DNA from 2 places in the Streptacidiphilus sp. EB129 genome. Region 2 is predicted to be linked to the other one. Evidence: riboswitches for the same ligand, from Rfam matches in the RefSeq annotation. Region 2 holds a riboswitch; the other holds the start of a gene.
The links. A riboswitch is a leader RNA that binds a small molecule or an ion and turns the genes downstream of it on or off. The one in region 2 is predicted to bind thiamine pyrophosphate.
Positions count from the first base shown of each region.

Region 1: it holds a riboswitch for thiamine pyrophosphate, as region 2 does, so the genes downstream of both, thiO (glycine oxidase ThiO) here and thiC (phosphomethylpyrimidine synthase ThiC) in region 2, are expected to answer to the same signal.

Region 1 covers NZ_JBGCCS010000021.1:108,603-124,157, forward strand. Annotated here, with positions in the region: gene ABH925_RS24440 (6-phosphofructokinase) at 1-669, shown strand, start outside; gene ABH925_RS24445 (ferric reductase-like transmembrane domain-containing protein) at 883-2,262, shown strand; gene ABH925_RS24450 (FMN-binding protein) at 2,290-2,736, shown strand; gene ABH925_RS24455 (anthranilate synthase family protein) at 2,817-4,847, opposite strand; gene ABH925_RS24460 (class II 3-deoxy-7-phosphoheptulonate synthase) at 5,256-6,602, shown strand; gene ABH925_RS24465 (bacterioferritin-associated ferredoxin) at 6,791-7,069, shown strand; gene bfr (bacterioferritin) at 7,101-7,580, opposite strand; gene ABH925_RS24475 (sulfite oxidase-like oxidoreductase) at 7,724-8,386, shown strand; gene ABH925_RS24480 (GNAT family N-acetyltransferase) at 8,439-8,978, shown strand; gene ABH925_RS24485 (nitroreductase family protein) at 8,979-9,683, opposite strand; gene pknB (Stk1 family PASTA domain-containing Ser/Thr kinase) at 9,792-11,729, opposite strand; gene ABH925_RS24495 (thiazole synthase) at 11,833-12,627, opposite strand; gene thiS (sulfur carrier protein ThiS) at 12,637-12,849, opposite strand; gene thiO (glycine oxidase ThiO) at 12,846-14,159, opposite strand; TPP riboswitch at 14,186-14,312, opposite strand; gene ABH925_RS24510 (NAD(P)/FAD-dependent oxidoreductase) at 14,395-15,555, shown strand, end outside.
Region 2 covers NZ_JBGCCS010000015.1:40,709-56,263, reverse strand. Annotated here, with positions in the region: gene ABH925_RS19630 (efflux RND transporter periplasmic adaptor subunit) at 1-1,040, opposite strand, end outside; gene ABH925_RS19625 (hypothetical protein) at 1,256-1,831, shown strand; gene hisC (histidinol-phosphate transaminase) at 1,958-3,055, opposite strand; gene ABH925_RS19615 (LacI family DNA-binding transcriptional regulator) at 3,330-4,445, shown strand; gene ABH925_RS19610 (metallophosphoesterase) at 4,593-5,831, shown strand; gene ABH925_RS19605 (hypothetical protein) at 6,041-7,093, shown strand; gene ABH925_RS19600 (aspartate-semialdehyde dehydrogenase) at 7,193-8,233, opposite strand; gene ABH925_RS19595 (hypothetical protein) at 8,584-9,363, shown strand; gene thiC (phosphomethylpyrimidine synthase ThiC) at 9,482-11,254, opposite strand; TPP riboswitch at 11,249-11,387, opposite strand; gene ABH925_RS19585 (YibE/F family protein) at 11,503-12,777, shown strand; gene ABH925_RS19580 (hypothetical protein) at 12,805-13,608, opposite strand; gene ABH925_RS19575 (SigE family RNA polymerase sigma factor) at 13,605-14,135, opposite strand; gene ABH925_RS19570 (hypothetical protein) at 14,538-14,738, shown strand; gene ABH925_RS19565 (SPFH domain-containing protein) at 14,946-15,555, shown strand, end outside.

The sequences.
Region 1 (15,555 bases), on a different contig from region 2:
GTCGGCGTGCCCAAGACCATCGACAACGACCTCAACGCCACCGACTACACCTTCGGCTTCGACACCGCCGTCAACATCGCCACCGAGGCCATCGACCGGCTGCACACCACCGCTGAATCGCACCGCCGGGTCCTGGTCATCGAGGTCATGGGACGCCACGCCGGGTGGATAGCGCTGCACTCGGGGATCGCCGGCGGTGCCAACGTGATCCTGATCCCGGAGCAGCGCTTCGACATGGAGCGGGTCTGCGCCTGGGTCGAGCAGCGGTTCCGGATCAACTACGCGCCGATCGTGGTGGTCGCCGAGGGGGCCATGCCGATCGAGGGCCAGATGGTGGTCAAGGACGACACCCGGGACGCCTTCGGCCACGTCCGACTGTCCGGGATCGGCGAGTGGCTCGCCCACGAGATCGAGGCGCGGACCGGGAAGGAGGCACGCACGACCGTGCTCGGCCACATCCAGCGCGGCGGCACCCCCAGCGCCTTCGACCGCTGGCTCGCCACCCGCTTCGGCCTGCACGCGGTGGACGCGGTCCACGATGGCGACTACGGGACCATGGTCGCGCTGCGCGGCACCGACATCGTCCGGGTGCCGCTGGAGCAGGCGACGGCACGGATCAAGACCGTCGACCCCGCTCTGTACGCGGAGTTCGACGTCTTCTTCGGCTGAGTGCGTTCTTCGGCTGAGGGCGGCGGAGGCCGACCGGCTCGGCCGTGGGAGCCCGGCCGTAAGAGTTGGCTGAGATCGCCCGTCCCCGTCGGGTCCGGGGACGGGCGATCTCAGCCGGTTGATGATGGATTGCCCGGTTCGTTGCGGAATCGTCCTCACCTGGCACACAGAAACCGCTGGCAGAGTCGCTTTCCAGCACCATCGGGAGGCCAGATGACCAGCACTGTCAGCACCCGACCCCGCACCGCCGGGGTCAGCGGCGCACCCTCGCCGCACGCCGACACCGTCGCCGGCGCGCTGCTCGCGGCGATCGGCGCGGGTGCGGTGGTGGTGGTGTTCCTGTGGTGGAGTGACACGGGTTCGGTGGTGAGTTCTGGTGCGTGGGTGACGAATGCGGGTCGGTTGTTCGGGTTGTTGGCGGGGTATGCGGCGCCGGTGCTGGTGGTGTTGATGGCGCGGGTTCCGGTGCTGGACCGGACGTTGGGCAGTGACCGGCTGGCGCGGTGGCATGCGATGGGTGGCCGGTACATGGTGGGGCTGGTGTCGGCGCATGTGGTGCTGATCGTCTGGGGGTATGCGCTGACGGACCGGAAGGGGCTGGTGGCGCAGACCACGACGCTGGTGTTCCACTATCCGGACATGCTGAAGGCGACGTTCGGGACGTTGCTGCTGTTCGGGGTGGGTGCGGTGTCGGCACGGGCGGCGCGGCGGCGGCTGAGTTACGAGGCCTGGTACTACCTGCATCTGGCCACCTATCTGGCGATCTTCCTGACCTTCTTCCACCAGCTCAGCAATGGTGCCGAGTTCGTTCTGGACACCAAGGCCCGGCTGCTCTGGTACGGCCTCTACCTGGGCAGCGCGGCGCTGATCCTCTGGTTCCGCTTCGTCCTCCCGGTCCGCGACGCCTACCGGCACCGGCTCCGGGTCGCCGAGGTGCGGCCGGAGGGCCCCGGGGTGGTCTCGGTCTTCGTCACCGGCGACTACCTGGACGAGCTCGCCGCCCGTACCCGGGCCGGCCAGTTCTTCCGCTGGCGCTTCCTCACCCCCGGCCTGTTCCTGGCCGCGAACCCCTACTCGCTGTCCGCCCCGCCGGGCCCCGGCTACCTGCGGATCACGGTGAAGGACCTCGGGACCCACAGCCGCAGCCTCGCCCGGCTGCGCCCCGGAACCCGGATCCTGGCCGAGGGCCCGTACGGCGCCTTCACCGCCGCGCGGCGCACCCGGCCCAAGGTGCTGCTGCTGGCCGCGGGCGTCGGCATCACCCCGATCCGGGCGCTGTTCGAGACCATCCCGGCCGCACCCGGCAACCTGACCCTGGTCTACCGGGCCAGCCGGGCCGAGGACCTGATCTTCCGGCAGGAGCTGGAGTCGATCGCGGCGGCGCGCGGCGCGCGGCTGCACCACCTGGTCGGCACCCGCGCCGAGTCGGGCGAGCCACTGCAGGCCAGGCGACTGCTGGCGCTGCTGCCGGACCTGCGCGAGCACGACGTCTACCTCTGCGGCCCGGACGGGATGGTCCGCACCGCCCGCGAGGCGCTGGACACGGCCGGGGTCCCGGCCCGCCGGATCCACCACGAGTCCTTCGAGTTCTGAGAGGCACCCCTGTTGAGAGGCATACCCGTGCTGCGACGCACCGCCCTCACCGCCGCCGGCACCGCCCTCGGCGTCCTGCTGCTGCTCTCCGCCAAGCCCCACCACACGACGGCCCTCGCCGCCCCGGCCGCCGTCGCGCCGGCGCCCTCCGGCTCGTCCTCGTCGGGCACGTCCTCCGGCTCGTCCGGTACGTCCTCGGGTGTGCGGTCGGTCACCGGCGGGGCGGTGGACACCCGCTGGGGTCCGGTGCAGGTGAAGGTCACCTTCAACGGCTCGAAGATCACCGCGGTCGACGTGCTGCAGCAGCCGGACGGCAACGACCGCGACGCGGAGATCAACGCGCAGGCCATCCCGATCCTCACCCAGGAGGCCCTGGCCGCGCAGAGCGCCACCATCGACGCCGTCTCCGGCGCCAGCTACACCAGCGAGGGCTACATCGCCTCACTCCAGAGCGCCCTCGACGCCGCCAAGTAGAGCCGCCCGCGGCGCGAGCCGCGCGGGAACGCCGGTGCCTCCCCGGGGCGGGCCGCTCGCCTCGGGGAGGCACGCCGGCGCTACCGGGGCAGGGCGACGGGCGCCCCGGGCGAGGTCTGCCCGGGGCTGAGCAGGCCGGCAAGCAGGTCGGCGACGATCTGCAGCCCGTCCAGGGTGAGTACCGACTCGGGGTGGAACTGGACGCCGGCGAAGCCGGGTCCGCGCACGGCGTGGACGTCGCCGGTGGCGGGGTCGCGGCTCACCTCCACCCGGCTCGCGGCCAGCCTCGCCGCGTCGGCGTCGTCGCACACGGCGGTGAAGGTGTTGTAGAAGCCGACCGTGCTCGGGGTGCCGAACAGGTCGATCCGCTCCTGGGCACCCTGGTACGGCACGGCCTTGCGTCGCAGCGGCAGCCCCAGCGTCGCGCACAGCACCTGGTGGCTCAGGCAGACCGCGAGCAGGCCGCCGGGCCGCCCGTTCGCCATCAGGCCGGCGACGAGCTCCCGCATCCGCCGCATCTTCGGGTCCACCGGATCGGCCGGGTCGCCCGGGCCGGGGCCCAGGACCAGCGGGCCCCGGTGCGCGGCGACCGCCTCGGCCAGGCCGGGGAGGTCATGGCGGCGCACGGTGACCCGGTGGCCCAGGGAGCGCAGCAGATGCGCCAGCATCGAGGTGAAGGTGTCCTCGCAGTCCACCACCAGCACTTCCGACTGCTCCGCCACGGATGCCGCCGTCGGGACGGGCAGCTCCGTCTGCAGCCGCAGCCAGAACGGGGCGAGGTTGCCACGCCGGGCGTCCAGTGCGGCCTGCACCCGGTGGTTCTCGGCCAGCCGTGGCCGCTCCTCGAACCCTCCGTGTCCCTGCGTCCCCGGCATGCTGTGCGGGCCGGTGCCGCCGGACCGGTCGCTCCGGCGCGGGAGCGCGCCGATGGCGCTCAGCACCCCGGCCGCCTTCGCGTGCGTCTCGGCGACCTCGCCGTGCGGGTCGGAGTGGCGCACCAGCGTCGCGCCGACCCGTACCGCCAGCCGTCCGGTCGCCGGGTCGATGTCGGCGGTGCGGATCAGGATGGGGGAGTCCATGACCTGCGCGCCGCCGGCCGTGCGGCCGATCAGCGCCAGCGCGCCCGCGTAGTAGCCGCGACCGGTCGGCTCGTAACGGGAGATCACCCGGGTGGCGTTCTGCAGCGGACTGCCGGTGACGGTCGCGGCGAACATGGTCTCCCGCAGCACCGACCGGACGTCCAGCGTGGTGCGTCCGCGCAGCTCGTACTCGGTGTGGGCGAGATGCGACATCTCCTTGAGTCTCGGCCCGAGCACCTGGCCGCCCAGATCGCCCACCGCGCACATCATCTTCAGTTCCTCGTCCACGACCATGGTGAGCTCCTCCAGCTCCTTGGGGTCGTTGAGGAACGCCAGCAGCGAGTCCAGGGTCGGCCCGGACTCCGGATAGCGGTAGGTCCCGGAGATCGGGTTCATCACCACCGTTCCGCCGGTCTGCCGGACATGGACCTCCGGGCTGGCCCCGACCAGGTAGCGTCCCGACGCCCCGGCTCCGGCACGGTGCTCGCCGGTGTGCACCAGGAAGGTCCAGTAGGCGCCGCGCTCCTGCTCCAGCAACCGCCGGAAGAGCGTCAGCGCCAGCGCGGGGGAGAAGTCCCGGAGGGTGCCGGTGAAGTCGCGGCGGATGACGAAGTTGGCCCCCTCGCCGCGCCCGATCTCGTCCTCGATCACCCGGCGCACGATCTGCGCGTACTGCTCGTCGTCCACGTCGAAGCCGCCGCCGTCCAGAGCCACCGGCAGCTGCGGGAGTGCCGCCCGCAGCTCCGCGAGCGGCAGCGTGTACGACTCGAGCACCCGTAGCGCCTGCAGCGGCGTGCCGTCGTCGTGGGCGTCGAAGCCGCGCTCGCGCAACTGGCGGTAGGGGACGAGGGCGAGCAGGTCGTGCTCGGGGCGGCCGGAGGCCGGGGCGCCGTCGGGGAGCGGCAGGTCCGCCAGCGTCGCATGGCTGCCGACCGGTCCGAACAGCACCTCGACGGTGTCCGGGGCGAGCCGGGGTGCGCGCCGGTGCAGCAGGGCGAACGGCTCACGGCCTTCGGCGAGCCGGGCGACGATCGCCCTGGTGCCGGCCGTGGCAGGGCGGGACGCGCTGCCGCCGGAGGCCGAGGCGGCGGAGGTGCGGGACGCGGTGCTGTCGGACTCGGTGCTGTCGGACGCGGTGGTGTCGGTCACAGCTGGGACCTTCCGGGAGCGGGCGGGCGGCGGGAGTGGTGCCGGCCGGCTCGGGGTGGTCGCCGCGCGGATACGCAGAACGGCCGCCCCGAGGGGCGGCCGTGGAGTCTGCGTGGGAACACGCGATCAGTGGGCCGCCTCGGGGACGGTCCACCACCAGAAGTTGGTGTGCTGCGTGTTCATGTGCTCGACCCTAGCCGATCACGGCCCCACGGCGCGGGAAGTCTGGTGGATGTCTCACCCATCGGGCTGCCGGAACATTTCGGATGCGTTACCCCGTAGCCTTAGCTCGTGACCGTGAACGCTGACTCCTTGGCCCAGGCTTACTCCTGGCAGTCCCTTCCCGCGGCGCAGCAGCCTGAATGGCCCGACCCCGAGGCTCTGCGCAATGCTGTCGCGGACCTCGCGTCCTATCCTCCGCTCGTCTTCGCCGGCGAGTGCGACCTGCTGCGCAACCGGCTGGCGTCCGTCGCCCGCGGTGAGGCGTTCCTGCTTCAGGGCGGCGACTGCGCCGAGGCGTTCGACGCGGTGTCGGCCGACCAGATCCGCAACAAGCTCAAGACCCTGCTGCAGATGGCCGTCGTGCTCACCTACGCCGCCTCGGTGCCGGTGGTCAAGGTGGGCCGGATCGCCGGGCAGTACTCCAAGCCGCGCTCCAAGCCGACCGAGACCCGCGACGGCGTCACCCTTCCGGTCTACCGGGGCGACTCGGTGAACGGTTTCGCCTTCACCCCCGAGTCGCGCCGTCCCGACCCGGAGCGGCTCAAGCGGATGTACAACGCCTCCGCCGCGACGCTCAACCTGGTCCGCGGCTTCACCACCGGTGGTTACGCCGACCTGCGCCAGGTCCACGCCTGGAACCAGGACTTCGTCCGCAACTCGCCCTCCGGTCAGCGCTACGAGCGCCTGGCCAAGGAGATCGACAACGCGCTGTCCTTCATGAACGCCTGCGGGGTGGACCCGGAGGAGTTCCGCACCGTCGAGTTCTACGCCTCGCACGAGGCGCTGGTGCTGGACTACGAGACGGCGCTGACCCGCACCGACTCGCGTACCGGCAAGCTCTACGACGTCTCCGGCCACATGGTCTGGATCGGCGAGCGCACCCGGCAGCTGGACCACGCCCACATCGAGTTCGCCTCGAAGATCAGCAACCCGATCGGGGTGAAGCTCGGCCCGACCACGACCGTGGACGACGCGCTGACGCTGATCGACCGGCTCGACCCGGACCGCCAGCCCGGGCGGCTCACCTTCATCACCCGGATGGGCGCGGGCCAGATCCGTGACCGGCTCCCGGAGCTGGTGGAGAAGGTCACCGCGAGCGACGCCCAGGTCGTGTGGATCTGCGACCCGATGCACGGCAACACCTACGAGGCGGCGACCGGCCACAAGACGCGTCGCTTCGACGACGTCCTGGACGAGGTCAAGGGCTTCTTCGAGGTGCACCGCGCGCTGGGCACCCACCCGGGCGGCATCCACGTGGAGCTGACCGGCGACGACGTGACCGAGTGCGTCGGCGGCGGTGACGAGGTCTTCGTCGACGACCTGCACCAGCGCTACGAGACCGCGTGTGACCCGCGCCTCAACCGCAGCCAGTCCCTCGACCTGGCCTTCCTGGTCGCGGAGATGCTGCGCACCTGAAAGCCGCGAGGCCGGTGGGCCCGATGTGACGAACGCCCCTCCTGGATCCGGCTTCCGGAACCAGGAGGGGCTTTTCGTGCTTCCATCGGTTGGGTAAGGTAAGCCTTGGCTACCTGCCAGCCGGCTGCCTGTCGAACCTCAGCCTGCCGAACCTCAGTCGTCCGCCGACCCCGTCTGGAGTGACCGCGATGTACGTGTGCCTGTGCCATGCGGTCACCGAGCAGCGGGTGCGCGACGAGATCGCCGCCGGCGCGACCACGCCCCGCCAGGTCGCCAACGGCTGCAGGGCCGGCACCGACTGCGGGTCCTGCGTCCGCCGGATACAGGCCCTGCTCGGGCACGAGGGCGCCCGCCCGTGCCCCACCGCCCGTCTCGCCGCCCGGCTCGGCCTCCCCGGCACGGGCACCGGCTCGGACATCGACTCCGACTCCGGCGCTGTCGGGGTGGCCCCGGCCGCGGCCGCCTGACCCGCGTCCGCGCACCCCGGGCTTCGGCCCGTCAGCTGCTCGGCTGCTCCACCAGGGTCGAGAGGTACAGCGGCTCGCCCAGCTTCTCCAGCAGCTCCAGCTGGGTGTCCAGGTAGTCGATGTGGTGCTCCTCGTCGGCCAGGATGTCCTCGAAGATGTTCGCCGAGGTGACGTCGCCCTTGGCGCGCATCACCACGATCCCGCGCCGGAGCCGGTCGATCGCCTCGACCTCGATCTGCCGGTCCGCCTGGAACATCTCGCCGACCGTCTGGCCCACCCGCAGGTGGAACAGCCGCTGGTAGTTCGGCAGGCCGTCGAGGAAGAGGATCCGGTCGGTGAGGATCTCGGCGTGCTTCATCTCGTCGATGGATTCGGAACGGGTGAACGCGGCGAGCTTCGGCCAGCCGAAGTTCTCCTGCATCTTGTAGTGCAGGAAGTACTGGTTGATCGCGGTCAGCTCGGCGGTCAGCTGCTCGTTGAGAAACTCGAGGACCTCGGGGTCGCCCTGCATGGGTGCGCCCTTTCTGTGCCGTTCAGTACGGATTTGCGCATCGTTGCACCCGGCACGGCCGAGATCCAGTAAGGGCACACTCGCCTCAGCCACCGCCGGACCCCGTTCACGCCGCCACAGGGTCGATCTGTCACCATGGGGACATGGGTCAGTCCGAGAACGAGCAGGCCACGGCCCACGAAGCCCCCGAAACCGGCACCCCGCCGACCCAGGCCGACCGGCTTCCGCCCGGTCAGCGGCTGCAGCGCGGCTGGCCGGTTCTGCACTACGGGCCGGTGCCCCGGTTCAAGCCGCTCAGCTGGGAGCTCCAGGTGTTCGGGGCGACCGCCTCGGGCGAGAAGTACAGCTGGGACCACCAGGCGTTCATGACCCTGCCGCGCACCACGGTCACCGCGGATCTGCACTGCGTCACCCGGTTCAGCATGCTCGGCAGCGACTGGGGCGGAGTGTCCACGGCCACCCTGCTGGAGCTCGCGCCGCCCGCCCCCGAGGTCACCCATGTCATGGTGTGGGCCGAGTACGGCTTCAGCTCCAACCTCCGGCTGGCCGACTTCGCCGACCCCTCCGCGCTGCTCGCCACGCACCGCAACGGCGACCCGCTCACGGTCGAGCACGGCTTCCCGGTCCGCATGGTCGTCCCGCACCTGTACGCCTGGAAGGGCCCCAAATGGGTGCGCGGCATCGAGTACATGACCGCCGACCGGCGCGGCTTCTGGGAGGAGCGCGGCTACCACAACATCGGCGACCCCTGGGCCGAGCAGCGCTACTCCTACCAGGAGGCCCCCGGCGAGGGCCCCGAGCTCTGACCTCGGTCGTTATTGAGTTGTCCGGGTTCTCGCCGCCCGGCAGGATCGGGGCATGGAACAGCCTGTCGAAGTCCTCCTGCACGAACAGGTCGAGCTGCGACGATGGCGGGTCGAGGACGTGGACGTCCTCGACCGGATCGTCGTCGAGTCCCTCGCCCACCTGCGGCCGTGGATGCCGTGGGCGGCCGAGCACTCCCGCGACAGCGCGCTGCAGTACCTGGTCGCCGCGCAGGACGAGTGGGAGGACGGGCGGGCGTTCAACTATGCGATCGTGAGCGACGGCCGCCCGGTCGGCTCGGCCAGCCTGGTGCGGCGGATCGGGCCCGGCGGGCTGGAGATCGGCTACTGGCTGCACCCCGGCTGGACCGGGCGCGGGCTGGTGACCATGGCCGTCGCCGCGCTGACGCGGGCCGCGTTCGAGCTGCCCGGGGTCACCCACGTCGAGATCCACCACGACGAGGCCAACAAGGCCAGCGGCGCGGTGCCGCAGCGGCTCGGATACACGGTGGTGTCCCGGACTCCGGACGCCGCCCGCGGCGCGGCCCCCGGCGAGTCGGGCGTCAGCGTGGTGCACCGCCTGGACCGTGCGTAGCTACCAGCGGTCGCGGTGCAGGACGTCGGCGACCGGGCGGCGGCGGACCGGTCCGAAGCTGCCCAGCGGGCGGCCGACCGGGATGACCGCGAAGGTGTGCACCTCGGAGGGGATGCCCAGGGCGGCCTTCCACTCGCGCTCCAGCATCAGGTGCCAGATGGTCAGGTTCGCCCCCAGGCCCAGCGCGCGCGCCGCCAGCAGCAGGTTCTGCACGCCCGGGTAGACGCTGGAGGCCTCCGCGAGCAGGCTGAACCGGCCGCCGCGGGCCGCCAGCCGGCCCAGCCCGGCGGTGCCGAGCTGGGCGACCATGCCGCGCAGCCCGTCCAGGTCGGCGGTCAGCTTGGGGGCCCGGTAGCAGGGGATGATCAGCGCCGGGGTGTCGGCGAAGTGGTCGCGCTGGTACTCGATCGCCGCCCGCATCCGCTCGTACGCGGCGTCGTCCATCGCGGCGGTGGTGGCCCGGCCGGCCGAGGCCAGGTAGGCGTCCACGCAGCGGGCCCACAGGGGGGCCAGCGTGGCCATCACCTGACGGTCGGTCACCACCACGTACTGGTAGTCCTGCGCGTTGGAGCCGCTGGGACCGTAGACGGCGGCCTGGACCAGCCGCTCCAGCAGCTCGTCCGGCACCGGCTCGGCACTGAGCCGCCGCATGGCACGCATCGTGGCCATGGTGTCGAACAGATCGGCTGCGACAGGTGAGGTCATGCGCACGAATACTACGGAGCATCCCGCGGGCGGGAGTCGGCGGGGCCGTGGTTGCGACGAGCCGTCAGGAACGTTCCGTCCGACGGCCGAACTGCGCCCGGGGAGACCCTAGAGCAGTGTGATGGTGACCTTGCTGCCGAGCGCGGCCTGGGAGCCGCCGTTGGGGCTCTCGATGTGGACGGTCGGGCTGCCGAACGGGTTGAGCCTGATCACCTGGACCTTGAACCCGGCCTGCTCCAGCGCCTTCCTGGCGTCCTTCTCGGTCATTCCGGACACGTCGGGGACGGTCGCCTGCTGCTGGCCCTTGGAGACCGTCAGCGTCACCGTGCTGCCCTGGGCGGCCTGCGAGCCGCTGGGGCTCTGTGCGGCGACCTGCCCGGCGTCGGCCTGGTCCGAGTAGACCTGGTTCGGGTCCAGCTGGACCGTGAACCCGGCGTTCTGCAGGTCCTGGGTGGCCTGGTCGACCGACTCGCCCACCACGTTCGGCAGGTCGACCGGGTCGGCGCCGGAGCTGACCACCAGGTTGACCGGGGTGTTCGGCTGCTGCTGGGTACCGCCGGCTGGGTCGGTGCTGACCACCGAGCCCGAGGCGACGTTGCCGCTGGTCTGCTGGCTGATCTGCCCCACCGTCAGGCCCGCGTCCTTCAGCGCCTGCTCGGCGGCCGCCTGGGTCCTGCCGGCCAGGTCGGGAACGGTCGGGTTGTCGGGGCCCTTGGAGACGTCCAGGGTCACCGTGGAGTCCTTGCGGATCCGCGAGCCGGGGGCCGGGTCGGTGCCGATGACCTTGCCCTTGCCGACGACGGCGCTGAAGTCCTGACGGACCGCCACGGTCAGCCCGTCGGCCTGCAGGGTCTGCGTCGCCACGCCCTGGGTCTGGCCCAGCACGCTCGGCAGCTGGGTGTAGAGGCCGTTCAGCGCCCAGGCGGCGCCACCGGCCACCAGGGTGAGCACCAGCAGCACCGCGGCCGGCATGGCCCAGCCGCGACGGCGGCGCGGCCGGCCCGCGGCCGCCCGCGACGGCAGCGGGCGGTCCTCCGGGACGGGGCGGCGGGGCATCACCAGGTCCGGCGGCAGCTGCCGCATGGCACCGGGTCCGAACGTCCCGGCGGTCCCGGCGGGCATCACCGTGGTCCGCTCCGGGGCGGACGCCCCGGCGACCGGGAGACCGGCCGGGCCGGGCTCGGCGTCCAGCTGGGCCGGGGCGAGCGCGCGGCGGATCCGCTGCAGCGCGGCGAGCAGTTCCACCGCGTCGGCCGGCCTGCGGCCCGCGTCCCGCGCGGTGGCGGCGACCGTTATCGCGTCCAGCTCCGGGGCCAGCCCCGGGACCAGGGTGGACGGCGGCGGTACGTCGGCGCTCAGGTGCTGGTAGATCACCTGCATCGGGGTCTCGCCGGTATAGGGCTTACGGCCCGTCAGCATCTCGAACAGCAGGATGCCGCAGGCGTACACGTCGGTGCGCGGGTCGGCGGCGCCCTGCTCGATCTGCTCGGGAGCGAGGTAGGAGACCGTCCCCATGACCTGTCCGGTGGTCGGCGCGCTCTCCCCGCTCACCGCCCGGACCAGCCCGAAGTCGGTGACCTTGACCCGGCCGTCCTCGGTCAGCAGCACGTTCTCCGGCTTCACGTCCCGGTGCACCAGTCCGGACCGGTGCGCCGCGCCGAGCGCGGCCAGGATCGGCTCCATGATGTCCAGCGCGGTACGGGGCGTCAGCGCGCCGCGGTCCCGGAGCAGGTCGCGCAGGGTCCAGCCGGGCACGTACTCCATCGCCAGGAAGACCGCGGAGCCGTCGTTGCCCTGGTCGAAGACATTGACCACGTTGGGGTGCGAGAGCCGGGCCACGGCCTTCGCCTCGCGGATGAACCGCGCGGTGAACTCCGGGTCGCTCGCCAGCCCCGCGTGCATCACCTTGAGCGCGATCACCCGGTCCAGCCGGGTGTCCAGACCCCGGTAGACGGTGGCCATGCCGCCGACGGCGATGCGCTGCTCGACCCGGTACCGGGCGTCGAGCATCCGCCCGAGAAGGGGGTCGTGCAGCGTCGTGTCCATCCCACGGAGTTTACGGCGACTGGCGGCGGCGCAGTACGCGACGTCGGCGACACCCCGGTCACAAGTCGGCAGCACTGTACAAGTCGGCACCACCGGGTCCGGGTCAGAACGCCGGGGACTCCGGGTCGAACTCGGCGCGCCCGGCCATCGGCGAGGACGCCTCGGCGTGGAAACGGCGCGGGATCCGGCCGGCCCGGTAGGCCAGCCGCCCGGCTTCGACCGCGTGCCGCATCGCCTCGGCCATCAGGGCCGGTTCCTGGGCCCGGGTCACCGCTGTGGCGAGCATCACGGCGGCGCAGCCCAGTTCCATCGCCAGCGCCGCGTCGGAGGCGGTGCCGGCTCCGGCGTCCAGGATCACCGGGACGCCGGCCCGCTCGACGATCAGCTGGAAGTTGTGCGGGTTGCGGATGCCCAGGCCGGAGCCGATCGGCGAGCCCAGCGGCATCACCGCGGCGCAGCCGACGTCCTCCAGCTTTCGGGCCAGCACCGGGTCGTCGTTGGTGTAGGGGAGGACGGTGAAGCCGTCGTCGACCAGGGTCTCGGCGGCGTCCAACAGCTCAATCGGGTCGGGCAGCAGGGTGCGCTCGTCGGCGACGACCTCCAGCTTCACCCAGTCGGTGCCCAGTGCCTCGCGGGCTAGCCTGGCGGTGAGCACGGCCTCCCCGGCGGTGAAGCAGCCGGCGGTGTTGGGCAGCACCTGGATGTCGTTGCGCCGCAGCACCTCCAGCACCGAGCCGCGCGCGGTGGGGTTGATCCTGCGCATGGCCACGGTGGTGAGCTCGGTGCCGGACAGCCGTAGCGCCTGCTCCAGCACCTCCAGGCTGGGGGCGCCGCCGGTGCCCATGATCAGCCGGGAGCCGAAGGTGCGGTCGCCGATGGTGAGCGTGTCGTCGGACATGATGGCTGATCAGCCTCCCTGGACTGCGGTGAGGATCTCGACGCGGTCGTCGGCGGACAGCGCGGTCGCGCCCCAGGCGCTGCGCGGCACGACGGCCTCGTTGACGGCGGCGGCGACACCCGTGGGCGCGGCGCTGAGCGCTGCGACCACCTCGGCGAGGGTGGTGCCGGGTGCGATCTCGCGCGGCGCGCCGTTGACGCGGATGGCGAGGGGTGCCGTCATGGGGTGGCCTCCGTGAGGGTGCGGTCCGCGCTGCGGCGGTCGGGTGCGAGGGTAAGCGGTGTGCGGGGGGCGGCCGAGCGGGTGTCCGGTGCGTGGGCTTCCGCGCTGTGCTTGTCGGGGCTGGGCTTGCCCGAGCTGTGCTTCTCCGAGCTGTGCTTCTCCAAGAAGCGGGTGGCGCTGAAGGGGGCGGCTTCGGGCGGGAGTACGCCGGTGGTCAGGTAGTCGGCGAGGGCGTCGGCGGTGACCGGGGTGAGCAGCACGCCGTTGCGGTGGTGGCCGGTGGCGGCGACCAGGCCCGGCAGCGCGGTGGGGCCGAGCAGCGGCGCGTTGTCGGGGGTACCGGGGCGCAGCCCGGCGCTGGTCTCGATCAGGGGGAGCTCGGTGATGCCGGGCACCAGCTCGTGGGCGTCGCGCAGCAGTTCGTAGACGCCGCCGGCGGTGACCGTGGTGTCGAAGCCCTGCTCCTCCATGGTCGCGCCGACCACCAGCTCGCCGCTCTCGCGCGGCACCAGGTAGAGGTGGCAGCCGCGCACCACCGCGCGCAGGTTGCGGGACAGGAACGGGCCGCCGGGCAGCGGTGCCCCCGTAGTCGTGGTCATCCGCAGCCGCAGGATCTGGCCCTTGACCGGCCGCACCGGCAGCTCGGCCCCGGCCGGGAGGCCGGGCAGCTCGCCGGACCAGCTGCCGGCCGCCAGCACGGTCTGTCCGGCGTACAGCTCGGTGCCGTCCTCGGCCCGGACGCCCACCGCGCGGTCCTGGCGGACCGTCAGCTCGGCGGCGCGGTCCCGGTGCACGCGGACCCCGGCGCGCTCGCAGGCGGCGAGCAGGGCCGCGCCCAGCAGCCGGCCGTCCACCTGGTGGTCGCCGCTGACGAGCAGCCCGCCGCGGACCGAGGGCGCCAGCATCGGCTCCAGCCGGCGGCACTCGCGGCCGTTCAGCCAGGACACCTCCAGCCCCAGCCGCTGCTGGAAGTCGTGCAGCTCGCGCAGCTCGGCCCGGTCGTCGGCGTCCAGCGCGGCGGCCAGGGTGCCGCAGGCGCGGTAGCCGGTGGGCAGCCCGGAGGCCGCGCTGAGCTCGGCGGCGAAGTCGGCGTAGCGGGTGTTGGAGGCGATCCCGAGACGCAGCAGCGCCTCCTCGCCGTACTGGAGTTCGGTGACCGGCGCGAGCATCCCGGCGGCGACCTGGTTGGCGCCGCGCCCGGGACACGGGTCCAGGACGGTGACGCCCAGGCCACGCTGCGCGGCCCGCCAGGCGACCGCGAGGCCGATGATCCCGCCCCCGACGACCAGGACGTCGGACGTGGCCGTCACCCCGGCGGGTTCTGCTGTTCGAGCACGTGGCACGGTGGCACGCTCCCTTCGCCGGCATGACCCGGATCAGGTTCGGACGGTCGGAGACCGGGGGCGCTCCCGCCCTGTCGTCTCCCTCTCAGCCCGGTACGCCGGGCTCCCGTGGGTTTCCCCTTCACTGTAGCCCCGCCCCCGAGCCGTACAGTGTCGGGATGTCCGTGCCGAGGGGCGGCACGGCGATGAGCGGGCGGGGCCGATGAGCGAGCAGCGGGTCGTCGTGGTCGGGGCCGGAATGGCCGGGGTGCAGACGGCGGTGGCGCTGCGTGAGCTGGGCCATACCGGCGAGGTGCTGCTGCTGGGCGCCGAGACGCACCGCCCCTACGACCGGCCGCCGCTGTCCAAGGACGTGCTGCTGGGCAAGGCCGAGCACTCCCGTTTCGAGGTGGACTACGCCGGGATGGGCGTGGAACTGCTGCTCGGCCGGCGCGCCCTGGCACTGGACACCGACGCCCGTTCGCTCGCCACCGACGCCGGGACGCTCCGCTACGACCGGCTGGTGCTGGCCACCGGCGCGCACCCGATCCCGCTGCCTGGCCGCCCCGCCGGCGCGCAGCTGCTGCGCACCCACGACGACGCGGTCGCGCTGAAGGCGTCGCTGCGCCCCGGCGCCCGGATCGTGGTGGTCGGAGCCGGCTGGATCGGCGCCGAGGCCGCCACCGTGGCCCGGCAGCTGGGCTGCGAGGTCACCGTGCTGGAGGCCGCCTCGGTGCCGCTGGCGGGCGCCCTGCCCGCCGACATCGGCGAGCGGATGCGCGGCTGGTACGCCGAGGCGGGCGCGGAACTGCGTACCGGGGCGGCGGTGGGCGGGGTCAGGGAGTCCTCGGTGCTGCTGACCGACGGCACCGAGCTGGCCGCCGACGCGGTCGTGGTCGGCATCGGCGCGCGGCCCGAGACCGGCTGGCTGGACGGCTCCGGCATCGCCCTGGACGAGCGCGGCGCCGTCGCCGCCGACGACCGGCTGCGGACCTCGGCGCCGGACGTCTTCGCGGTCGGCGACTGCGCCTCCTTCCCCTCCGCCCGCTACGCCACCCGGCTCACCGTGCACCACTGGGACAACGCGCTGCAGGGCGCGAAGGTCGCGGCGGCCAACGTACTGGGAGCCGACGAGCGGTACGACCCGGTGCCGTACTTCTGGTCCGAGCAGTTCGGCCGCATGGTCCAGTACGCCGGGCACCACCGTCCCGGCGACGAGCTGCTGTGGCGCGGCGACCCGTCGCAGGCCACCGGCTGGGGCGCGCTGTGGCTGCGCGGGGACACGCCGGTCGCGCTGCTGGCCGTGGACCGCCCGCGGGACCTGGCCCAGGGCCGCCGGCTGATCGAGCGGGCCACCCCGCTCGACCGGGCCAGGGCGGCCGAC
Region 2 (15,555 bases):
GTGACCGTCGCGGCCTGGCCGGCCTGCAGCTTCAGCGCGTCGGCCTCGGAGAAGTCCGCGGTCACCTCCATCCCGGTCGGGTTGGTGATCACCACGAAGCCGGTGGGGACGGTGCTGGACGCGGAGGAGCTGCTGCTGGAGCCGCTGCCCGAAGCCGAGCCGCTGCCCGAGCCGCCACCGGATCCGGAGACGGTCTGGCCGACCTTCCCGGCCACCGAGGCGACGGTGCCGCTGACCGGGGCCTTCAGCACGGTGCCGTCCACGGCCCGCTGGGCGGTGGCGACCGCGTTCTGCGCCGAGGTGACCTGCTGCTCGGCGGAGGCCAGCTGGGCCGGGTTGACCGTGGGCGTGGCGCTCGGGGTGGCGGCGGCCTGGACGTAGTCGGCGGGCTGGGCGATGGTGGCGGCCTGGGTACCGTCGGCCGGCTGGGCGACCCGCGGGTGGCGGGACGGGCTGGCCCCGGGCGACGGGGTCGTCCCGGTCGGTGCGGTGGTGGGCTGGGTGGTCGGCTTCCCGGAGGGCTGGCTGCGCGTTGTCGAGGACGCCGCCGGAACGGTGCCACCGGTGCTGCCGCCGCCACTGGTGCCGCCGCCGGAGCCACCGCTGCCGCCGTTGCCACTGCCGGAGTTGCCACCGCCGGAGGACGAGCTCTGCCCGCTCTCCACGTTCGTCAGGTTGGCCTGGGCTGCGGTCAGCGAAGCCTGGGCCGCCGTCAGCGTCTCGTTCGCCGTGGTCGGGTCGACCTTCGCCAGCACCTGGCCGGCCGTCACCTTCTGCCCCGGCGAGACGTCGACCTCGGTGAGCGTGCCGCCGGTGGTGAAGCCGGCACCCGCGTCCGAGGGGGAGAACAGCGAGCCGGAGCCGGACACCGTCGCCAGCACCGTCCCCTGCGCGACGGTCGCGGTCCGCGCCGTGGTCGGGGAACCGCTGCTGCCGTTGTCACTGACCGTCGCGTACGCGACTCCCGCACCGGAGAGCAGCACCAGGCCGAGCACGGAGTTCAACAGGACGGCCCTGCGCCGTCGTGGGAGCGCCTTCATGGAGCACACACTGACCCCGCCCCCCTGCCGATCACTGCGAGAAAACCTCGGGTTCGCTGGGAGTCGATCATCCCGTTCCGGCGGACAAATAAGGACATTGTTCGCCAATCGCCGCTCGCGGGCGTGATTCGCACGGATCGGCGACCGAGGAGTCCCAGCGAGTTCCCAGGTATCCCCCAGGGACCCTCCATCCCTGTGCGCTTCCGTCTACACCTATGACCACCCGACGCTCACGCGGCCTCGCTGCGGCCGGACTGCTCAGCCTCGGCGCGCTGCTGCTGTCCTCCTGCTCCTCCGCGCCCGCCGCCACGACCACCGCCCAGGCCCCGGCCTCCGCGTCGTCCTCGGGCAACGCCCAGATGCAGGCCTACCGGCAGTGCCTCAGCCAGCACGGAGTCACCCTGCCGACCGGCCGCCCCAGCGGACACCGCAGTGGCGCCCCGGGCAACGGCACCCCCGGCGCCCGCCCCAGCGGCGGTTACGGCGGCGGCTACGGCGGCGGGGGCTTCGGCGGCGCCTCGGCGGATCCGGCCACCCAGGCCGCGATGCAGGCCTGCGCCTCGCTGCGGCCCAAGGGCGGCTTCGGCGGCGGCCGCGGCGGCGGCAACCTCAACAGCACGGCCATGGCCGCCTTCTCCAGCTGCATGAAGGACCACGGCATCACCCTGCCGGCCACCGGCGGCCTGCGTGCGCTGAACACCACCGACCCCAAGACCGCCGCGGCCTACGCCATCTGCAAGGCCCTGCTCCCCACCCGCTCCCCCGCCCCCGCCGCCAGCCCCACCGCATAGCGGCAGGGCACGGCAGACCCGGCGGCTGCGCCGGAACGCGGAAGGGCCTCGCACCACCCCAGGTGGTGCGAGGCCCTTCGCGCGTCGCCGCGGGCGCCGGTCGGCGCCCCGCGTGCGTCGCTCCGGTCAGAGCTCCTTGCGGAAGCGCTCGGCCACCGCCAGGAACAGATCGTTGCCCTCGGTCTCGCCGATGGTCACCCGGACGCCCTCGCCCGCGAACGGCCGCACCACGACGCCGGCCGCGTCGCAGGCCGCCGCGAAGTCCATGGTCCGCTCGCCCAGCCGCAGCCAGACGAAGTTGGCCTGCGAGGCCGGCAGCTCCCAGCCCTGGCCGGCCAGCGCGGCCTCCACCCGGTCCCGCTCGGCGACCAGCGCGGCCACCCGCTCCAGCAGCGCGTCCTCCGAGCGCAGCGAGACCACCGCGGCGTCCTGGGCCAGCTGGCTGACGCCGAAGGGCACCGCGGTCTGCCGCAGCGCGGTGGCCACCGGCTCGTGCGCCACCGCGAAGCCGACCCGGAGCCCGGCCAGTCCGTACGCCTTGGAGAAGGTGCGCAGCACGCACACGTTCGGGCGGTCCCGGTAGAGCTCGACGCCGTCCGGCACCTCCGCGTCGCGGACGAACTCGCGGTAGGCCTCGTCCAGCACCACCAGGACATCGGCGGGCACGGCGTCCAGGAAACGCTCCAGCTCGGCGCGGCGGACCACCGTGCCGGTCGGGTTGTTCGGGTTGCAGACGAAGATCAGCCGGGTCCGCTCGGTGACCGCCGCCAGCATCGCGTCCAGGTCGTGCACGTCGCCGTCGGTCAGCGGGACCCGTACCGAGGTCGCCCCGTTCACCTGGGTGATGATCGGGTACGCCTCGAACGAGCGCCAGGCGTAGATCACCTCGTCGCCGGGCCCGGCCGTGGCCTGGATCAGCGACTGGGCGACGCCGACCGAGCCGGTGCCGGTGGCGATGTGCGCCTCGGGCACCCCGAAGCGCTGGGCCAGCTCGGCGATCAGCGCGACCGTGCCCATGTCCGGGTAGCGGTTGAACGAACCGGCCGCGGCCACGGCGGCGTCCAGCACCCCGGGAAGCGGCGGGTAGGGGTTCTCGTTGGACGAGAGCTTGAATGCCGGCCCGCCGTCGGCGCCCTGCGCCGGCTTGCCGGGCTTGTACGCGGGGATGCCGCGGAGTGCCTCGCGCAGGCGCGGGCCCTGCTGCTGCCGTGGGGTCTCGCTCACCGTGGTCGTCCTTCACTTCGCGTAGAGCTCGGTCGAGATCACCATACGAGCCGATCGGCCATATCTCACCCGTGCGAGTGACATGTTCCACCCGTGTGCAGGGAGTGCTTCTTTGGCTACACCACCGGTGCGTGGACGAAACGCAGGCAATCGGCATCAACTGGGCGGCACAGTAAGGGCAAACGAGATAAATGTTCATGGAGAAACGTATCTGCGGAGCTACCACCCAGACCCTGACCTACTGTCGGCATTGAGCCATACGATCGGTGCCGACATGACAGCAGCAGCAGCCAACCAGAGCGGCCGGCGCCCCACCCAGGCACGGCGCATGGAGCGTGCGGGCATCAGGGACGTCGCCGCAGCAGCGGGGGTGTCCATCACCACCGTGTCCGACGCGCTCAACGGCAAGGGCCGCCTCCCCGACGAGACCCGCAGCAAGGTCAGGGAGGTCGCCGAACGCCTCGGGTACCGCCCGTCCGCCGCCGCGCGCACCCTGCGCACCGGGCGCTCCGGCCTGATCGGCCTCACGGTCACCACCTACGGCCAGGAACCTTTCACCTTCACCGAGTTCGCCTACTTCGCGGAGATGGCCCGGGCCGCGACCTCCGCCGCGCTGACCCGCGGCTACGCCCTGGTGGTACTGCCGGCCACCTCCCGCCACGACGTCTGGGGCAATGTCGCCCTGGACGGCACCGTGGTGATCGACCCGTCCGACCACGACCCGATGGTCGCCGAGCTCTACCGGCAGGGCCTGCCGGTGGTCAGCGACGGAAAGCCGGGCAACTGCCCGGTCACCGCCTGGGTCGACAACGACCACGCCGCCGCCGTGATGGGGATCCTGGACCATCTGGCCGAGGCCGGGGCCCGCCGGATCGGCCTGCTCACCGGCACCAGCACCGACACCTACACCCGGCTCAGCACCGAGGCCTACCTCGGCTGGTGCCACCGGGTCGGCCAGGAACCGCTGTACGAGGCCTATCCGGCCCACGACCCCTGCGCCGGCGCGGTGGCCGCCGACCGGCTGCTCGCCCGCCCGGACCGGCCCGACGCCGTGTACGGGCTGTTCGATCCCAACGGGACCGACCTGCTCGCCGCCGCCCGTCGCTACGGGCTGCGCGTCCCGGAGGAACTGCTGCTGGTCTGCTGCAGCGAGAGCGACGTCTACTCGACCACCGAGCCGCCGATCACCACGCTGTCGCTGAAGCCCCAGCGGATCGGCACCACCGTGGTGAACCTGCTGATCGACGCCATCGAGGGGACCGGCACCGCCGTCGGCGGCGACCACCCGACCGGGCAGCTGATGCCCACCGAGCTGATCGTGCGGCGGTCCTCCCAGCGCCGCCCGCCGCGCACCACGGTCAGCCCGCCGCGCGACCCCGGCGAGGACTGACCCTGCCGGAGCACCTGTCGAGCACCATCTGAGCACCTAGGGAAACCCACCCAAACCACCACGATCCAGCCGCCCAGAGGCCCGCCCCAGCGGATTGATCCGCCCCAGGTGCCCACGCCGCGAAGAGCATCTTCCTATGATGGGCGAATGACAGGTGGACCCTTGTACGCCCGGCCTGACCTGCCGGACCCAGGCCCCGGTACGCCTGAGGACCCCCACGGGGCGATCATCCAGGACGACGGGTCCACTTCGTACGACTTCTTCGCCCCGCCGCCGCGCGCCACGGGGGCCGCTGCGGCCGTCCCCACAGCCGTCCCCACGGCGGCACCCGGAGCGGCGGTCTTCGGCCATGCCGGGCCGCCGCCCGCACCTGCCGTTCCGCCCGCGCCGGCCGCGCCGCTGGGCGGTCCGCCGGCAGCGCCCGGGAGTCCGAACCGCTTTCCCGACCCCTACCCGCACGGAGCGGCTCCGGCCGGTCCGCCGAGCCGGGCGGCCGGCCCCCCGGCCGCCCGCCCGCACACCCCCCCGGACCCCCGGCCGACCGGCCATGAGGCCGGGGCCGACCAGGACGACAGCCCGCTCTTCGTCGTCGGCGACGTCCACGGCTACCTGCAGGAACTGCTGGACGGCCTGCACACCGAGGGCATCATCGACGCCGAGGGCCGCTGGTGCGCCGGCCGGGCCCGGATCTGGTTCCTCGGCGACTTCACCGACCGGGGCCCGGACGGCATCGGCGTGATCGACCTGGTGATGCGGCTGGCCGCCGAGGCCGCCGCGTCGGGCGGCTACTGCCGGGCGCTGATGGGCAATCATGAACTGCTGCTGCTCGGCGCGGACCGCTTCGGCGACGAGTCGGTCCAGTCCAGCGCCGGCACCGCCTCCTTCCTCGCGGCCTGGCGGCTGAACGGCGGCCAGCCCTCCGACATGGAGCGGCTGGAGGACCACCATGTCGCCTGGCTCAGCCGGCTGCCGGCCATGGCCATCGAGGACGGTCATCTCCTGATCCACTCCGACACCACCGCCTACCTGGAGTACGGCGACTCGGTGGACGCGGTCAACGACGCGATCCACGGGGTGCTGCAGCGCGGCGAGGGCGACGAGTGGTGGGACTGCTTCCGCCGGATGACCAAGCGCTTCGCCTTCCGCGGCGACAGCGGCCCGGTCGCCGCGCACGAACTCCTCGACGCCTACGGCGGCCACCGCGTGGTGCACGGGCACAGCCCCATCCCGTACCTGCTCGGCGAGACCGGGACCGAGGACGGCCGCCCGGCCCACCAGGTCAGCGGCCCGCACGTGTACGCGGACGAGCTGGCCGTGGCGATGGACGGCGGCGTCACCCTCGAAGGCGAGGGCCGACTGCTGATCGCCCGGCTGCCGCTGGCCTGACCCGACGTCATCATCGCCGCTGGCATGTGCCGGAGGCACCAGGGGCCCCAAAGCACGCAGAAACCACAGAAAACCGAAAACCGACTGTCACCGCGTCAGAGCCGACCCCTACCATCGAGATATCCGCCAAGGCCCGCGACCCGACGCACTCCGTCCACCCCGAGCACGGGCCGGCCACGGAGCAGACGGGGGATGTATAGGTGGAAACCATGGACAGCGCTCCTTACCTGCACGCCGAGGACAAGCTCGACTACGAACGCATCGTGGAGGAGCTGCTCCACAACGAGCAGGTCCGCGCCGCCCTGCGCCGCACGCCCGGCGGCCTCAACGCCGAGCAGCTGCACACCCGGGCGATGACCGACCTGGCCAGCGTCTCCGCCGTGGCCGCCTCGGAGTACACCTACTTCGTGGAGCTGCGCGAACAGGCCCGCCGCAGTATGCCGGTCCCCGACTGGGAACGCGTGGGCGGCGACGACCCGGCTCAGTGGCAGGGGCCCGACAACCCGCTGGCCGCAGCCGAACGCGCCGGCTGGGTGCCGCTGATCGCGGTGCTGCTGCCGATCCTGTCCGGCCTCAGCGCCCTGGTCCTGCTGCTCCTCGGCTACAGCTTCCGCGCCGACGGGATGTCGCTGGGACAGCAGCTGGTCACCGCCGGGCTGGTCGCCGCCGTGGTCTGCGCGGCCTCCATCGCCGCGGACATCATCGGACTGCTGCTCACCGCCGCCCGGGACGCCTCGACACCGCCCGAGGGCCGCAACCCCGAGCTCTACGCGGAGCTCGCCACAGCCAGGGAGACCTGGCACAGCGCGCTCCGCGACCGCGCGCTGCTGCCCTACCTGCTGGCCCAGTTGGGTACCACGCCGCGTGCGTCGGCGCCCAGGCCGACGGGGGTGAGCCTGGTCCGGCAGCGGCCCCGGCTGGGCTTCACCAGCCCGGGGTTCACCAGCCCGGGCGCGGAACGGATCACCAACGACAAGGGGCAGGACACCGAACCGGACGAGGAGGGCGAACCGCACTTCAGCAGCCCGGGCTTCACCAGCCCGGGGCCGGAGCGGATCACCGACGAGCGCGGCGAGGAGGTGAAGCCCACCGAGGAGAGTGAGCCCCAGTTCACCAGTCCGGGCTTCACCAGCCCGGGCTACGACTCGCCGGGCCCGATCGAACCCCGGACCGGCGCCGGCCGCAACGGCACCGCGACGGTACCGACCCGGCGCTCCCGCTTCCTCCCCAACTCCGACGACCCGGACGCCGAGGAGACCTGACCCCGAAGCCGCGGAGCCGGCAGCGGGCCGGGCCCGCGACGGCGCCGGGCCCGCCCGACGTACCGCCGTCGCGGGCCCGGCGGTACGTCAGACGGCGCGTCAGGCGGTGCGCGCCGCCGTCAGCTCCGCCGCGACCAGCTCCGCGATCTGCACCGCGTTCAGCGCCGCGCCCTTGCGCAGGTTGTCGTTGGAGACGAAGAGCGACAGCCCGTGCTCCACGGTCTCGTCGGCGCGGATCCGGCCGACGTAGGACGGGTCCTGGCCGGCCGCCTGCAGCGGGGTCGGGATCTCGGACAGCTCGACACCGGGCGCGTCCGCGAGCAGCTCGCGGGCCCGCTCGGGGCTGACCGGCCGTGCGAAACGGGCGTTGATCTGCAGCGAGTGGCCGCTGAACACGGGCACCCGGACGCAGGTGCCGGAGACCTTCAGCTCCGGGATCTCCAGGATCTTCCGGCTCTCGTTGCGGAGCTTCTGCTCCTCGTCGGTCTCGTTGCGGCCGTCGTCGACGATGGACCCCGCGAGCGGCAGCACGTTGAACGCGATCGGCGCCACGTACTGCTGCGGCTCGGGGAACTCGACCGCGGCACCGTCGTGGGTGAGCGCCGAGGCCTTGGCGCCGACGGCGTCGACCTGGCCCTGCAGCTCGGCGACCCCGTTCAGGCCGCTCCCGGACACCGCCTGGTAGGTGGCCACCACCAGGGCCACCAGCCCGGCCTCCTCGTGCAGCGGGCGCAGCACCGGCATGGCCGCCATGGTGGTGCAGTTCGGGTTGGCGATGATGCCGCGCGGGCGGTCGGCGATCGCGTGCGGGTTCACCTCGGAGACGACCAGCGGCACCTGCGGGTCCATCCGCCAGCCGGAGGAGTTGTCGATCACCACGGCCCCGGCGGCGGCGACCTTGGACGCCAGCGCCAGCGAGGCCGTCTTACCGGCCGAGAAGAGCACGATGTCCAGGCCGGAGTAGTCGGCCGTGTCGGCGTCCTCGACCGTGACCACGCCGTCCTTCCACGGCAGCTCCCGACCGGCGGAGCGGGCCGAGGCGAACAGCCGCAGCTCCGTCACCGGGAAGTCCCGCTCGTCGAGAATCCGGCGCATGACGCCGCCGACCTGACCCGTGGCACCCACAATTCCAATCTTCATGCCCCCAGAGTAGGCGGCCCCACCCCTTCCTTCGCCCGAATATCCGCTGGTCGGACACCCGCCCGCAGAGCCGGTCCGCAAGACCTTCGCCGTCCGCACAGACTCTCGGGAAATCCTTCGGAAGGCGTAACCGTACGACGATCGGATCGTTGCCCAGAGTGCGCACGAGCACTTTGGGTGAGATGACGCGGCGAGTGGTGACTGTGAGAGTTGGCCGATTCGGTTCGGCCCATGGGATGAGTGGACGACGGCGACTCGTGCCCTTGACCGTCCGGGTGGGACGGCGCTGAGCCCCGGCCTGGGGGCACCCCAGTCATTTCCCCGACTCAAGCGAAAGGGGAGGCACACCCATGCCACCCGAGATCGCCCTGCTGGAGTCGCGCGCCCTGCGCGACAGCGTCAGCACCCGCACCGAGGCCCTCGACAAGGTCAAGGTCCTCGTCATGCTCCCGGACGACCTGCACGTCACCACGAAGATGGTCGCCGACTACTTCGAGGTGACCGAGAACACGATCTACTGCCTCTGCACCGACCACCGCGACGAGTTGAACTCCAACGGATACCGCGTGCTCACCGGTCAGGAACTGACTGTCTTCAAGACAGTCTGTGGGATCCGGTCGTCGAGGAGCAGGTCAGCGGCCCTATTCCCGCGCCGAGCCGTCCTCAACGTCGCGATGCTGCTGCGCGACAGCGAGGTCGCCCGCAGGGTCCGCGGCTACCTCCTCGACGCCGAGGCGTCGCGGCGCGAGCCCGCGTTCCCGCCCCCTCCGCCGGTGCAGCGGAGGCTCGGACCGGGGCCGTGCTGGGACGAGTACGAGTACCTCCGGACCCACCCGGAGGCGCCCGTCCCCGAGCAGTACTTCTGGTCCGGGCCCGACCCTGACCAGGGACGATGGATGGACTGGTCCGCCTGGGCCGAGTCCGTCGACCAGCGGCTGCACGCCAACAGCCGGATCATCGGCGCGATGAGCGAGCAGCTCTGCGGCGTCAGCGAGGACGTCCGCGAGCTGCGTGGCGACATGTCGGCCATGCGCTCGGACATGTCCGAGCTGCGCCAGGGCATGGCCCAACTGCTCCCGGGCTTCGGCCTCGGGAGGATCCCGGCCCAGCGCCGCCGCAAGCGCCACTGAGTCGGTTGTCCACAGGCCCTGTCCACACTGAAGGGCCTGTGGACAACCACCGGCAAGTCCCACGACAGCGCCCGGGGCTCCCCTCCAGCCCCGGGCGCTGTTCGTTACCTGCCGCCGGTCAGTTGGCCAGGGGCAGGTAGACCCGGTTGCCCTGGGCGGCGAACTCCTCGGACTTGGCCTTCATCCCCGCCTCGGGGTCGAGCTCCGCGCCGAACTCGTCGCGGATGTTCTGTGAGATCTTCATGCTGCAGAATTTCGGGCCGCACATGGAGCAGAAGTGCGCGGTCTTGGCCGGCTCGGCCGGGAGGGTCTCGTCGTGGAAGTCGCGGGCCGTCTCCGGGTCGAGGGCCAGGTTGAACTGGTCCTCCCAGCGGAACTCGAAGCGGGCGTCGGACAGCGCGTCGTCCCAGTCCTGGGCGCTGGGATGGCCCTTGGCGAGGTCGGCCGCGTGGGCGGCGATCTTGTAGGTGATCACGCCGGTCTTGACGTCGTCGCGGTTGGGCAGGCCCAGGTGCTCCTTGGGGGTGACGTAGCAGAGCATCGCCGTCCCCCACCAGGCGATCATCGCGGCGCCGATGCCCGAGGTGATGTGGTCGTAGCCGGGGGCGACGTCCGTGGTCAGCGGGCCGAGGGTGTAGAACGGGGCCTCGTCGCAGATCTCCTTCTGCAGGTCCATGTTCTCCTTGATCTTGTGCATCGGGACGTGTCCCGGGCCCTCGATCATCACCTGGACGTCCCGGGACCGGGCGATCCGGCCCAGCTCGCCGAGCGTGGTCAGCTCCGCGAACTGCGCCTCGTCGTTGGCGTCCGCGATGGAGCCCGGGCGCAGCCCGTCGCCCAGCGAGTACGTCACGTCGTAGCCGCGCAGGATGTCGCAGAGTTCCTCGAAGTTGGTGTAGAGGAAGTTCTCCTGATGGTGTGCCAGACACCATGCCGCCATGATCGAGCCGCCGCGCGAGACGATTCCGGTCTTCCGCCGGGCCGTCATCGGGACGTAGCGGAGCAGCACGCCCGCGTGCACGGTCATGTAGTCGACGCCCTGCTCGCACTGCTCGATGACGGTGTCGCGGTAGACCTCCCAGGAGAGCTCCTCAGCCCTGCCGTCCACCTTCTCCAGGGCCTGGTAGAGCGGCACGGTGCCGATCGGGACCGGGGAGTTGCGCAGGATCCACTCGCGGGTGGTGTGGATGTTGCGGCCGGTGGAGAGGTCCATGACGGTGTCGGCACCCCAGCGGGTGGCCCAGGACATCTTCTCCACCTCCTCCTCGATCGAGGAGGTGACCGCCGAGTTGCCGATGTTGGCGTTGATCTTCACCAGGAAGCGGCTGCCGATCAGCATCGGCTCGGCCTCCGGGTGGTTCACGTTCACCGGGAGCACGGCCCGGCCCGCCGCGATCTCCGCGCGAACGGTCTCCGGGTCCATCCCCTCCCGCAGCGCCGCGAACTCCATTTCCGCGGTGACGGTCCCGCGCCGCGCGTACGCGAGCTGGGTCACCGCCGCACCGTCGCGGCCCCGGCGGGGGCGACGCGGGCGGCCGGGGAAGACGGCGTCGAGGTTGGCCAGTCCGCCGCGCGGTGAGGTGTGCTTGAGACCGTCGTCCTCGGGGCGGGCCTCGCGGCCGTGGTACTCCTCGATGTCGCCGCGTTGACTGATCCAGCTGTCCCGCAGCGGCGGGAGGCCGCGTCGGACGTCGGCCTCGTACGCCGGATCGGTGTACGGGCCGGAGGTGTCGTACAGCGGGACCGTGCGGCCGTTGCTCAGCTGCACCTCGCGGTACGGGACGCGCAGGTCGGGGCGGGAGCCCGTGCGGTACGCCTTGCGCCAGGCCGGGGTCGGGTACCCGGTGCCGGTGCTGGAGGCAGAGTTCTGCTGTGCGTCGTGCTTGGTCATGAGACCCACTTCTCCCTACGCCGGCATTACCCGGTCAGGTTCGTGCGGTCGGCGCAAGCAGCTGCCGTACAACTCCGTGTACGGCGGTCAGCGCCCTCTCAGCCCGGTGCTCCGAGCTCCCGCGTCTGCAATCGAGATGTCGACACCGTAGCGACCCCGGGCCGCCCTTGGCCAGTGGGGCTTCTCAGCCACCGGACAGGCCGGTCCGGTACGGTTCACTGCGCGCGTACCGGAAGGACCCCCCTCCCGTGGCTGAGACCAGCACCCCCCACTCGGACCAGCACCACGGTCATGGCCACAGCCACGACCACGGTCCGGCGACCCCGGCCTCCCGGCGGCTGCGCCGGATCATCGCGGCCGTGCTGGTGCCCTTCGCCGTCGCCGTGGTGGCCGGAATGGCGCTGCTGTGGCCGGGCCCGCTGCCCGCGCACGCCTCCACCGGGATCGGCTTCGACCAGCCGACGGCGAGCGGCACGGTCACCGCGACGAAGTCCGCGCCCTGCGACGCCGGCGGCACCGCGACCGGCACCGCCGCCCAGAACGCCTGCACCCTGGTGACCGTGCAGGTCACCAGCGGCAAGGACAGCGGAAGGACTGTCACCCAGACGCTCACCCCGGACCAGACGGCGGTCTACAGCGCGGGTGAGAAGGTCATCCTGGACTACTCGCCGAACGCGCCCCCCGAGCTGCAGTACTCCATCGGCGACGCCGACCGCACCCTGCCGCTGGAGATCCTCGCGGCAGTCTTCGCCGTCGCCGTGGTGCTGGTCGGCCGGCTGCGCGGGCTGGCCGCGCTGGTCGCCCTGGCGATCAGTTTCGCGGTGCTGTCGCTGTTCGTGCTGCCGGCCATCCTCAAGGGTGAGGACCCGCTGACGGTGGCCTGCGTCGGCGGCGGCGCGATCATGCTGCTGGCGCTCTACCTCTGCCACGGGCTGTCCGCCCGCACCTCGGTGGCGGTGATCGGCACGCTGGCCTCGCTGGCGCTGATCGGCGTCCTCGGCGAGGTCTTCATCGGGCTCACCCATCTGACCGGCAACACCTCCGACGAAACCGCGCTGGTCCACTCGCTCTACGCCGGGATCAAACTCCCCGGCCTGCTGCTGGCCGGTGTGATCATCGGCTCGCTCGGAGTGCTCAACGACGTGACGGTCACCCAGGCCTCCTCGGTCTGGGAGCTGCGCGCCGCCGACCCCACCATGGGTGCCCGGGCGCTGTACCGGGCCGGCATCAGGATCGGCCGGGACCACATCGCCTCGACGGTCAACACCCTGGTGATGGCCTACGCGGGCGCGGCACTGCCGTTGATGCTGCTCTTCTCGATCTCCAACAAGGGCGTGTGGACCGTCGCCACCAGCGAGATCGTCGCCGAGGAGGTGGTGCGCACCCTGGTCGGCAGCATCGGCCTGATCGCCTCGGTGCCGCTGACCACGGCCCTGGCCGCGCTGGTCGCCGCGAGGGACGGCCGGAAGCCCGGCCCAGGCGGCGACGCCGTCCCCCCGCAACGCCGCCGTCACCGCCGCTGACCCCGGCGATCAGCGGCTGCGCGGTCCTCAGCTTCGCGCCAGCACCACGTCGTCGGCGCCGTACACGACGATGGTGACGTCGTTCCGCAGCAGTTGCGGGGGTGTCCGCAGGTCGGGCGGGCCCCAGCCGAAGCCGATGGCATAGCCCTGGTTTCCGCTCAGGGTCGCGACCCGCAGCTCGTAGGTCTTCCCGGTCGAGCCCACCGTCGCGGTCATCCGTACCGGCCTGCCGCTGCCGATGTAGAGCGGGCGGTACAGCGTCCCGGTCGTGTCCCCGGTCTTCTGCAGACTGACCGAACCCTGCTGCTGATTCCCGTCCACCACGCTCTTGCAGCTGCCGTAGGCACCGTGCTGGTCCCCGTCGCACACGCCGGTAGCCGTCAACTGCGACCACAGGCCATGGCCGTAGTCCAGCCGCTGCCCCGGCCTCAGTACGATCACCGGCAGCACGGCCCCAGTCGGCGTGGGCGTGGGCGTGGGAGTCGCGCGGTGCGCCGGCGCCGATGCCGCCGGCGCCACCCGTACAGGTCCGGCGCCCCGCGCCCCGGTCAGCACCGACCCGCCGAAGGCCGCCACGGCCAGCAGCGGCAGCCCGACCCCCAGCGCCACCATGGCCCTGCGCCGCCTGCGCTGTCGCTGGATCCGCAGCCGCAGCGGACCGGTCTGCGCGGACCAGTCGGACGGCGCGACCGCCGCCGCCGTGTGCTGCAGCGCGCGCCTCAGCACGCCCTCACCGTCGGCACCGCCACCGTCATCGCCCCCGCCGTCCCGGTCGTGCGCGCCGTTCACGTCGCGCACGCCGTCTCCGTATCCGGCGAAACCGTCGCTCATCGCTCCTCCCTCCTTCCTCGCGCCACCGTGGCCGGGATCGCGTACTCGGCGAGAGCCGGATGCTCCCGCAGCTTCCGAATCCCCCTGCTGGCCTGGGACTTCACATTCCCGGGCGAGCATCCGAGGGCCTCGGCCACCTGCTGTTCGCTCAGGTCCTCCCAGTAGCGCAGCACCACGGCAGCGCGCTGCCTGGGCGGCAGCGTCGCCAGTGCCTGGAGCAGCGTCGAGCGCTCCTCGACCTGGACCAGGTCGGAGCGGTGCTCAGCCTTGTCCGGGAGCATGGGCGTCAGCAACTGCCGTACCCGGCGCCGCCGGTAGCGGCCCAGGTTGTTGTTGACCAGGGACCGGTGCACATAGGCGTCCGGGGAGTCCAGGCGCCGCACCCGGGACCAGACCGGGTACAGCTTGGCCAGCGTGGCCTGGACCAGGTCCTCGGCCTCGTGGTGATCCCCCGTCAGCAGATACGCGGTGCGCACCAGTCGGCCCCAGCGCGCGGCCGCGAACGACTCGAAGTCCAGGTCCCCCACCTGGGTCTGCCCCACCTGCGTGCTCCTCGCGCTCTCGATGCGTTCACCCCGCCCGGCCCGGACCGCCGGCTCTCCGACCAGGTCGAGCGACAGTGCGTCAGAGCCTGGCAAGGACCGTACCGCCGGCTCCGTGGACGGTCACCGTCACATGGTTCCGCAGCGGTTGCGGGGGATCCGTCACCCGGACCCCGACCACCGGCCGCAGCCGTCGTCCAAGAAGTGCCCTCCCCCGTGATCTCCTGCTCATGGTCCCGTCCCTCTCCCTCGCCGCCCTCGACACGTCCCGCCCTACACACCGCAGTGGCGGCGGGGAGGTTGCACGGGAGTAGGGTCCGCTCCGGCCGGGGAGATCCACCAGGACGATCCGGATGACACCGGTGGCAGGGAAGCGGGGGCGCGACGATGGTCGGCAGGCAGGGACGGGTCACCGGAACGGTGGGGCCGGGACTGGTCGGCGAGGTGGTGATCGCGGTGCGCGGCGGCGCGGAGGCGTTCCTGGCCCACCCGGCTGTTCCGGGGGAGCGGATCCCGGTGGGGTCCGTGGTCGTCGTGCAGGAGTACCACCCGCCGCGGACGGTCTATGTGGCGCAGTTGCTGTCCTGAGCCACGGCAGCCCTCCTGAGCCACCTTTCGCCACTCCCGTTCCAGCGCCGCCACGGTGGCGTCCACCAACCCCCGGCAAAGACGGCCACCCCGCCTTCCCCCCGCCGGAGGAGTGGGTGCACACTGCCGTTCGGTCACCGTTGGCCCGCGCAACCCTGCACAATCGCGCAGCCACGGGCTCGGTGACGCAGAAGGGGGAATGTGCCGATGTTCATCGGCGTAGTGGCAGGGGCGGTCGTCGTCGCCCTGATCATCCTGGTCGTCCTGTTCAAGATGATGTGGCGGGTGGCCGAGCCCAACGAGGCGCTCGTGATCTCCGGCTCCAAGCACAAGACCGCGGGCGTGGACGACGGGATGGGCTTCCGGATCGTCACCGGACGCGGAACCCTGGTCACCCCGGGCCTGCAGGTGGTCCGCCGGCTGTCGCTCGACCTCAACGAGGCCGACCTGGACGTGGAGTGCGTGACCAGCCAGGGCATCCCGGTCCGGGTCCGCGGCGTGGTGATCTTCAAGGTCGGCGACGACCATGTGTCGATCGCCAACGCGGCCCGCCGGTTCCTGGACCAGCAGAAGGCCATGGGCAGCCGGGTGCACAACGTGTTCGCCGGTCATCTGCGGTCCATCGTCGGCGGGTTGACCGTCGAGAACATGATCCGCGACCGCGAGCGCCTCACCGGCGAGACCCGCGCGGCCTCGGGCACCGAGATGGAGAAGCTGGGTCTGATCATCGACTCGCTGCAGATCCAGGAGATCCTCGACCCCACCGGCTACATCAAGAACCTGGCCGCCCCGCATGCCGCGGCGGTGCACCGGGACG